Regions from separate parts of the Paracoccus sp. NBH48 genome, predicted to be linked through region 1. Evidence: riboswitches for the same ligand, from Rfam matches in the RefSeq annotation. Region 1 holds a riboswitch; the other holds the start of a gene.

Region 1 (4,409 bases):
GCGTTCGGCCGCCAGCCAGTCGCGGCGGCGGTTGGTGGACAGGGCCACTTGGAACACCGGGCAGGACCAGCCGTCGAACGGACCCGCATTCCCCCCGGAAAACCCGGTCGCGTTCACGACCAGCGCAGGCCCGCCCGGCAGGGCATCGGCCAGCCAGTCGCCCAGGCCCGGCGCCTTCAGCGACGGGGCAAAGACGCCCATCGCCACGATGCCCCGCGCCCGCAACGCCCGGATCAGCGCATCGATGGGCGCCACATCCGCCGCTGCCAGCCAGCTGCGATAGAAGGTGACCAGCGCCGCGACCGGGCCCGGGTCGGCGACCACCCCCCGGTCGGGGTCGTAGAAGCCCATCGCGGGTAGGGTCTTGACCCCCGGCACGGGCGCGGCCTGCAGGCCCGATGCGATGGCCATCTGCGCCAGCGCCGCCTGCGCCGCGACCGCGCCGCCCTGGTCGCAATGCCGCCGCAGCACGCGCAGGACCGAGGGGGGAACGGTCGAGATCTCCTCCAACCGCGGATCGTCGCGGCCGTCCGCGGGCAGCACGGCCAGCGCGATGCCGCGCCTGCGCGCCAGGTCCTGGACCGAGGCCAGGCCATAGGGCCAATAGGCCTCTCCGCCGATCAACCGGATCAGGATGCCGCGCGCGCCCGACAGGGTGTTCTCGACATAGGTGTCGACCGAAACCGGGTGCCGCAGCGCCACCAGGTTGCAGAGCCGGGTCGAGGGTAGCCCCCCCGCCGCGCGCCGCCAGCCTTCCGCAAACGCCCCCAGGTCGCTGTCCGAAAAGGACAGGACCACCAGATCGCCGGGGGTCTGACCGGGATCATAGGGGGCGTCGGACTGTTCAAGCCCGACCTGTTCGCGGAAGATGACATGCATCAGGCGGGAACACCCTCCAGCACGGCGCGGATCGCGTCGGGGTTCACGTCGTCATGCTCCGCGATCACCACAAGGCGCGACCGGCGCGGGGTCTGGCCCCACGGGCGGTCGTACTGATGGCGCACCCGCGAGCCCACGGCCTGCACCAGAAGGCGCATGGGCTTGCCCGCGACGGCGACATGGCCCTTGACGCGCAGCACGTTCTGCTCGGCGGCCAGACGGGCGATGCGGGCCGCCAGATCGGCGGGATCGGTGATCTCGGGCAGCTCGATCACGACGGTGTCGAAATCCTCATGCTCGTGGTCGTCGGCGCCGTCGTGATGGCTGGGGCGGGCGTCCAGGTCGTCCTCGGCGGCCTTGCCCAGACCCAGGATCAGGCGCGGATCGACCGCGCCCTCGGTCACGGTCAGAATGGGCAGGGGGCGGGGCAACTCGGCCTCGATCGCGGCGCGGGCGGCGGCGACGCCTTCCGGCCCGGCCAGATCGGCCTTGGTCAGCAGGATCACGTCGGCGCAGGCGATCTGATCCTCGAAGACCTCGGACAGGGGCGTCTCGTGGTCCAGGCCAGGGTCGGCGGCGCGCTGCGCGTCCACCGCCGCCACGTCGGGGGCGAAGCGACCGGCCGCCACGGCCTCGGCATCGGCCAGGGCGATCACGCCGTCCACGGTGATCCGCGACCGGATCGCGGGCCAATCGAATGCCTTCAGCAGAGGCTTGGGCAGCGCCAGCCCGGACGTCTCGATCAGGATGTGGTCCGGGCGGGCGGGCAGCGCCATCAGCGCCTCCAGCGTGGGGATGAAATCGTCGGCGACGGTGCAGCAGATGCAGCCGTTCGACAGCTCGACGATATTCTCGGCCGGGCAGGCGGCGTCGGCGCAACCCTTGAGGATCTCTCCATCGACACCCATCGTGCCGAATTCGTTCACGATCACCGCAAGGCGCAGCCCCTGGGGGTTGGCCATCAGATGGCGCACCAGGGTCGTCTTGCCCGACCCCAGAAAGCCGGTGATCACGGTGACGGGGGTCTTCACGAGGTCGTTCATGGTCACTCCTGCGACAGGGTATGCGGGGGGATGCGGGCAAGGCTCTGCTTGCGGAAGACGGCGGGGCGTTCGCGCCACGGCACGATGCCGTCGGCGGTCCCGGCATAGGCGCGCGCGCCCGACAGGATGTCGGCGGCGTCGTCCAGCGTCAGGCGGCCATAGACATAGGACCACTTGCCCGGCGCGGACAGCGCGACGGAACAGCCCTGCGAACAGGCGGAAAGGCATTCGACGGGGCGGATCTCGACGCCGTCTGGGGCGGTGCGGGACAGCAGGTCGTGCAGCCGGGCGCCAAGGCGCGGCGCGTCCGGGCCAAGGGCATCCGTCCTTGCGGCATCGGTCCCTGCGGCATCGGGAACCGGGTCGGGCACGGTGCCGCGACAGGTGGTGCAGACATGCAGAACGGCGCGCATCGCGGCCCCTTCCTTGTTGCGGCAAGGGGCGTCCGAGAGGAGGCGGCACGGGGCATCCGGCCATCACCTGCCGGTCGCGAAACACCCCGTTCGCCCGTCATCGTCAGGTGCTGGCAGGTCTCCCGGCTTGCGGATTCAGGGGCGGATGCCCCGACGGTCGTCCCACCTTCCCAGCCCCAATCGGGGCCAGTGGATCGGGCGACCTCTCCGGTCACGGTCGCGGGGGCGGCTGCGCTTGGGGTCGCGGGTCTGATGACCCGGGGCCTTGTCGCATTCCCTCTTCGCCTGTCATAGACAGGAACCAACACGCCCTCACCCAAACCCCCGCACCCGCCGTTTGTCAACCGCAAGGAGCGACCCGATGACGCAGACCGACCCGATTTCCGCCGAGGATCAGGACCGCCACGCCGCCAAGATGGCCAGGAAAAAGGCCGCCCGCGACCGCATGATGGAGACCAAGACCGGCGAAAAGGGCCTGATCATCGTCCATACCGGGCCGGGCAAGGGCAAGTCGTCGTCGGGGTTCGGCATGATCATGCGCTCCATCGCGCACGGGATGCCCTGCGCCGTTGTGCAGTTCATCAAGGGCGCGTGGGACACGGGCGAACGCACGCTGCTGACCACGCATTTCACCGGCATCTGCCAGTTCCACGCCATGGGCGAGGGCTTTACCTGGGAGACGCAGGACAAGTCCCGCGACATCGCCATGGCGCAGGCCGGATGGGCGCGCGCGCAGGACCTGATCCGTGACCCGGCCATCCGCATGGTCCTGCTGGACGAGATCAACATCGCGCTGCGCTATGGTTATCTGGACGCGGCCGAGGTGGTGGCCTTTCTGCAGGCGGAAAAGCCCGCCATGACCCATGTGGTGCTGACCGGGCGCGGCGCCCCCGACGCGCTGATCGAGGCCGCCGACCTGGTGACCGAGATGACCCAGGTCAAGCATCCGTTCCGGTCTGGGATCAAGGCGCAGGCCGGGGTCGAATACTGACGCGCGCGGGTTGGCGGTCAAAAAACCTCACGCGGCGGTGAACCCTCGGGGGGAGTCATGGGTTCCCTTTGGTGTATCCCAATCGCCGGAGCCCGCCTGACGTGACCCCACCCCCACTTGCCCCCGACGCCGCCCTGTTCCTGGATTTCGACGGCTGCCTGGTCGACATCGCCCCCCGGCCCGATGCGGTCGTTGTCACGCAGGCGCTGCGCGACCGGCTGGCGGCGCTGTACCGGCGGCAGGGGGGCGCAGTGGCGCTGATCTCGGGGCGCGACGTGGCCGACCTGCGCGGACATATGGACGGGTTCGAGGGGATCGTCGCGGGCAGCCACGGCGCCGAGCTGTCGCTGCGCCCCGGCCGCATCCAGACCCTGCACCGGGTCGATTTCGACGCGGGCCCCCTTCATGCCGCGGCCCATGCCGCCGCCGCGCCCCATCCCGCCCTGTTGGTCGAGGAAAAGCCCCACGGCGTCGCACTGCATTATCGGGACGCCCCCGATCTTCGCACCTTTGTCGAGGGGGTGATGCAGGATCTGGCCGACCGGAACCCGCATCTGGTGCTGCAGCCCGCCAAGATGGCGGTTGAACTGCGCCCCGGTGGCGTCGGCAAGGACAGCGCGCTGGCCCATCTGATGACGCTTGAGCCCTTTGTCGGGCGCGTGCCGGTCTTTGCGGGCGACGATACCACCGACGAACCCGCCATGGCCGAGGCGCAGGCCCGCGGCGGCTTTGCCATCAAGATCGGCGACGGTCCCACCGCCGCGCATCACCGATTGTCCGACCCTGCCGCGCTGGCCGCCTGGCTTGACGCATCGCTGAACTGAGGAATGCCCATGTCCACCGAACCGCGCCTGATCGTCGTCTCGAACCGCCTGCCGCTGGGGGACGACCCCTCGGGGGGGCTGGTGGTGGCGCTGGAGGATGCGCTGCGCAGTTCCGGCGGGGTGTGGGTGGGTTTCTCGGGCGAGGTGACGGACGATCCCGCGCCCGACCTGCAGGACCATCCGGGCGCGGCGTTCCAACGGCTGTCCTTTGACCTGACCCCGCAAGAGCATGACGAATACTATCTGGGCTATTCCAACT
Region 2 (4,409 bases), on a different contig from region 1:
GGCGATCATCCCGGCCCTGGGCCTGGTGGTCGCCATGCTGATCTTGATCCAGGAGGTCGTGCTGCGTTACGTGTTCGGCCGCCCGACGAACTGGGCGCACGAGACGACGGTGTTCCTGTGCGCGATCTCGTTCGTCTACGGGGGCTTGCTGTGCACCGCGCGCGACCGGCACATCCGGGTCGTCCTGGTCTATGACCTGCTGCCGCCCGCCGCGCGGCGGGTGGCCGACATCCTCATCTCGGCGATCTGCGGCCTGTCCTCGGGCGCCTTCGCCTGGGCGGCCTGGCAGATGGTCAAGCGGTCCGCCTGGCGCCCCGACGGCAGCTTTCACCTCGAGACCTCGGGCTCGGCCTGGAACCCGGCCTATCCGGGCGTGCTCAAGGTGCTGCTGATGGTGGCGCTGGCGATCATGGCCCTGCAATTCGCCATCCTGACCGTCAACTATGCCCGCGGGCACAAGGGAGCCCGCTGATGGAGATCTTCGGTTCGCTGCAATCCCTGGGGATCGAGGCCGGGACGGGCCTCCTGTTCGCGCTGCTGCTGCTTTTGCTGCTGACGGGCATCCCGCTGGCCTTCGTCACGCTGCTGGTCACGCTGATCTTCGCGCTGGGGTGGTTCGGCCCGAACGTCGTGCCGCTGATCACCAGCCGCGTCTACACCTTCGTGTCCAGCTTCGTCTTCGTGTCGGTGCCGATGTTCGTGCTGATGGCCGCGATCCTGGACCGCAGCGGCATCGCCCGCGACCTGTTCGAGGCGATGCGCCTGGTCGGCGGCCGCATCCGCGGCGGCGTGGCGGTCCAGACGATCTTCGTGGCCGTCATCCTGGCCGCCATGTCCGGCATCATCGGCGGAGAGGTCGTGCTGCTGGGCCTAATCGCGCTGCCCCAGATGCTGGCCCAGGGCTATGACCGCAAGCTGGCCATCGGCGTCGTCTGCGCGGGCGGCAGCCTGGGGACCATGGTGCCGCCTTCGATCGTGCTGATCATCTATGGCCTGACCGCGAACGTCTCGATCGGCGACCTATTCACGGCCGCCTTCGTGCCGGGCTTCATGCTGGCGCTGCTCTATGTGGCCTATGTGCTGATCCGTGCCTGGCTGACGCCGGGCGACGTGCCCCCGGCCGTCACCGCCCGCGTCCCGCGGGACGAAAAGCTGCGCCTGCTCAAGGGCCTGTTCCTGCCGATCCTGGTCGTGATCATGGTGCTGGGCTCCATCTATGGCGGCATCGCATCCGTGACCGAGGCCAGCGCCGTGGGCGTGGCGGGCGTGCTGATCTCGACCGTGATCCGCGGCGAATTCACCTGGGGCCTGCTGCGCGGCGCGGCCATGCAGACGCTGCAGACAGTCGGCATGATCGTCTGGATCGGCATCGGTGCATCTGCCCTGGTGGGCGTCTTCAACCTGATGGGCGGCATCAACTTCGTGTCGGAACTGATCACCGGCATCAGCGACAACCCGACGATCATCATCCTGTTCATGATGGCGATCCTGTTCGTGCTGGGTATGTTCCTGGACTGGGTCGGCATCGCGCTGCTGACCATGCCGATCTTCGTGCCGATCATCGTCAGCCTGGGATACGACCCCGTCTGGTTCGGGGTGCTGTTCGCGATGAACATGCAGGTCAGCTTCCTGTCGCCGCCCTTCGGGCCCGCCGCCTTCTACCTGAAGTCAGTGACCCCGCCGGACATCTCGCTGGGAGAAATCTTCCGCGCCCTGCTGCCCTTCATCGGGCTGCAGATCCTGGCGGTGGGCCTGCTGATCCTGTTCCCGGCCCTGGCGATCTACTGATCGCCTGCCGTGGATCGGGGGGCATGCCGGATGCGGCGTGCCCCCTTTTCGTTCGGGGACAGGAATGTTGCACCGGCAAGCGGATTGACGGATGATCCGGGTCCGTCACCCAAGGCTGACCCACCATGCACGACCCCGAACCCGTCCCCCGTCCGGACCTGTTCACGAACAAGGACCATGACGCCTGGCTGGAGCAGTTCCTGTTCCTGCGATACACCCTGCACATGCCGGCCGAACGCATCGCCCAGATCGACTATGGCCTTGACCCTGACCATCCCGAAGCCCCGATCGCCGGCCTGTTCTGGGGCAGCCAGATCGAGCGGGACTATCCCCGGCTGGACCTTCGCCACCTGTGGCGAAAGAGGCCCGGCCAGGTTTGAAGCCCTGCGGTGTCAGGCGCTGGATCGCCCGGTGGTCTGACGCCCTATATCCGACCCCCCATCAATGCCTGGCAGGAAGGACTGCGACCAACTCCTTCCTCCGCAGGGCGCCAGCGCGTTCGACCAGCGGCGCACCGGTCGCCGGGATCAGGCTGGCATAAGCGGCGGGTGTCACAGGTGCGTCGGCCGTGGTGGCCGGGTCGGCTGCGGGCTGCTTGCCGCGGCAGTTGACTTTGTCCCCACCCGGCGGCATTTCCGTCCGTGATGGTTCCCGTGCCGGCCAAGGCCCCGGCAGGGTGAAAAGGGAACGTGGTGAGGTGTAGCCATCAGGCGCCGAATCCGCGACTGCCCCCGCAACTGTAAGCGGTAGCCGACCCCATGATGCCACTGGCGCCCCCTGCGCCGGGAAGGCGGGGAAGGCCGCGACCCGCAAGTCAGGAGACCTGCCATCATGACCTGAACCAACCCGGGCGGGGTGCCCCGGAGAAAGACCGCATGCGCCGATCCACGGCCTTCATCCGACGCGACCGCGAAGGTGGGTGGGACCCCGGTGACGCCGCTGCGCCTTTTTCAGCCCCGTCCTTCGTTTCATGAAGGACGACCATGACGACCAGAATCTTCCTGACGACCGCGGTGGCGCTGGGCCTGGGCCAGGCGGCCCTTGCCGCGCCGACCGACTATCCGCTGGTGATCGACAATTGCGGGCACCAAGTGACCATCCCCGCGCGTCCCGACAACGTCGTGTCGATCGGCCAGTCCACGACCGAGATCCTGTATGCGCTGGGCCAGGCGGACCGGATGGCCGGGACCGCGCTGTGGTTCACCCCGGTGCTGCCCGCCTTTGCAGAGGATGATGCCAGGGTTGACCGCATCAGCGACGACACGCCCAGCTTTGAATCGGTGGTGAACCGGCGCCCCGGCTTCGTGCCGACGATGTTCGCCTGGATGATCGGGGATCAGGGGGCGGTCGGCACGCGCCGGCAGTTCGCCGATCTGGGCATTCCGGCCTATGTCATGCCCACGGACTGCCAAGGCAAGGACAACAGCGTGGGCGCCGACGGCACCCGCCTTGCGCCCTTCGACATCGCGACGCTGTGGGACGGCATCGACCAGATCGCGCGCGTCATGGACGCGCAGGACGCGGGCCAGGCGCTGATCGCCGACCTGCAGGCCCGAGAGGTGGCGGTCGTGGAGCGCGCGCGGGCGATGGACCTGCCGGATGCGTCCGCGGCGGTCTGGTTCTCCTCGGCCGATCTGGCGCTGGACCCCTACATGGCGGGCGGGATGGGCGTCCCGGCCTGGATGATGGACCGCCTTGGCCTGCGCAACGTCGTGACCTCGGACGAGGAATGGCCCGCCGTAGGGTGGGAGACGATCGCCCGTGCCGACCCCTCGGTGCTGGTGATCGCGCGCATGGACCGCCGCCGCTTTCCTGCCGACGATGTCGAGGCAAAGCTGCGCTTTCTGAAAACGGACCCGGTCACGCGCCGGATGACCGCCGTGCGCCGGGATCGCATCGTCATCCTGGACGCCGAGGCGCTGCATCCCGGCATTCGCATGATCGACGGGCTGGAGGCCTTGGCGGCGGGCATGGACGGGCTGTCCGAATGACCGCCGATGTCGGGGTGCCGACCGTCCGCCGCCCCTTGGCCCCGGTCTGGCTGTGGGTGTCGCTGCTGATCGTGGCGGCCCCCCTGGCCGGCACCGCCCTGGGGGAAACGCCGATCCCCCTCTCGACCGTCTGGCAGGCGCTGGCCAACCAGATGCTGGGTGCGGGCTATCCGCTGGACCCGATCGATCAGGGTATCGTCTGGGCTTACCGCCTGCCGCGCGCGCTGGTGGCAGGGGCCTGCGGAGCGGGGCTGGCGATCTCGGGGCTGGTCCTGCAGACGCTGTTGCGCAACGCACTGGCCGACCCCTATCTGCTGGGCATCTCGGCGGGGGCGTCTACGGGGGCCGTGACGGTCGCGGTGGCGGGGATCGGCGCGGGGTTCGTGCCGATGTCGGCGGGCGCGCTGCTGGGCGCGATCGCGGCCTTTGCGTTGGTGGTGGGGTTGGCGCGCCTGTCGGGTGGCGGTCCGGGCGCGCGGGGTGCCGCGCAGATCGTGCTGGCAGGCATCGCCGGGTCGCAGCTGTTCAACGCCCTGACCAGCTTCATCATCGCGCGGTCGGCCAGTGCGGAACAGGCGCGCGGCATCATGTTCTGGCTGCTGGGCAACCTGTCGGGCGTCCGGTGGGACG

Evidence for each region. A riboswitch is a leader RNA that binds a small molecule or an ion and turns the genes downstream of it on or off. The one in region 1 is predicted to bind cobalamin.
Region 2: another riboswitch for cobalamin. It lies ahead of F1642_RS11635 (ABC transporter substrate-binding protein); the one in region 1 lies ahead of F1642_RS09310 (DUF1636 domain-containing protein).

The regions. Positions count from the first base shown of each region.
Region 1 is NZ_VUOJ01000004.1:495,504-499,912, forward strand. Features, by position in the region: partial or broken gene cobN (cobaltochelatase subunit CobN) at 1-879, opposite strand, end outside; gene cobW (cobalamin biosynthesis protein CobW) at 879-1,922, opposite strand; gene F1642_RS09310 (DUF1636 domain-containing protein) at 1,925-2,335, opposite strand; cobalamin riboswitch at 2,430-2,656, opposite strand; gene cobO (cob(I)yrinic acid a,c-diamide adenosyltransferase) at 2,697-3,326, shown strand; gene otsB (trehalose-phosphatase) at 3,428-4,150, shown strand; gene F1642_RS09325 (trehalose-6-phosphate synthase) at 4,160-4,409, shown strand, end outside.
Region 2 is NZ_VUOJ01000005.1:81,386-85,794, forward strand. Features, by position in the region: gene F1642_RS11620 (TRAP transporter small permease subunit) at 1-472, shown strand, start outside; gene F1642_RS11625 (TRAP transporter large permease subunit) at 472-1,788, shown strand; gene F1642_RS11630 (hypothetical protein) at 1,914-2,168, shown strand; cobalamin riboswitch at 2,417-2,634, shown strand; gene F1642_RS11635 (ABC transporter substrate-binding protein) at 2,772-3,779, shown strand; gene F1642_RS11640 (iron ABC transporter permease) at 3,776-4,409, shown strand, end outside.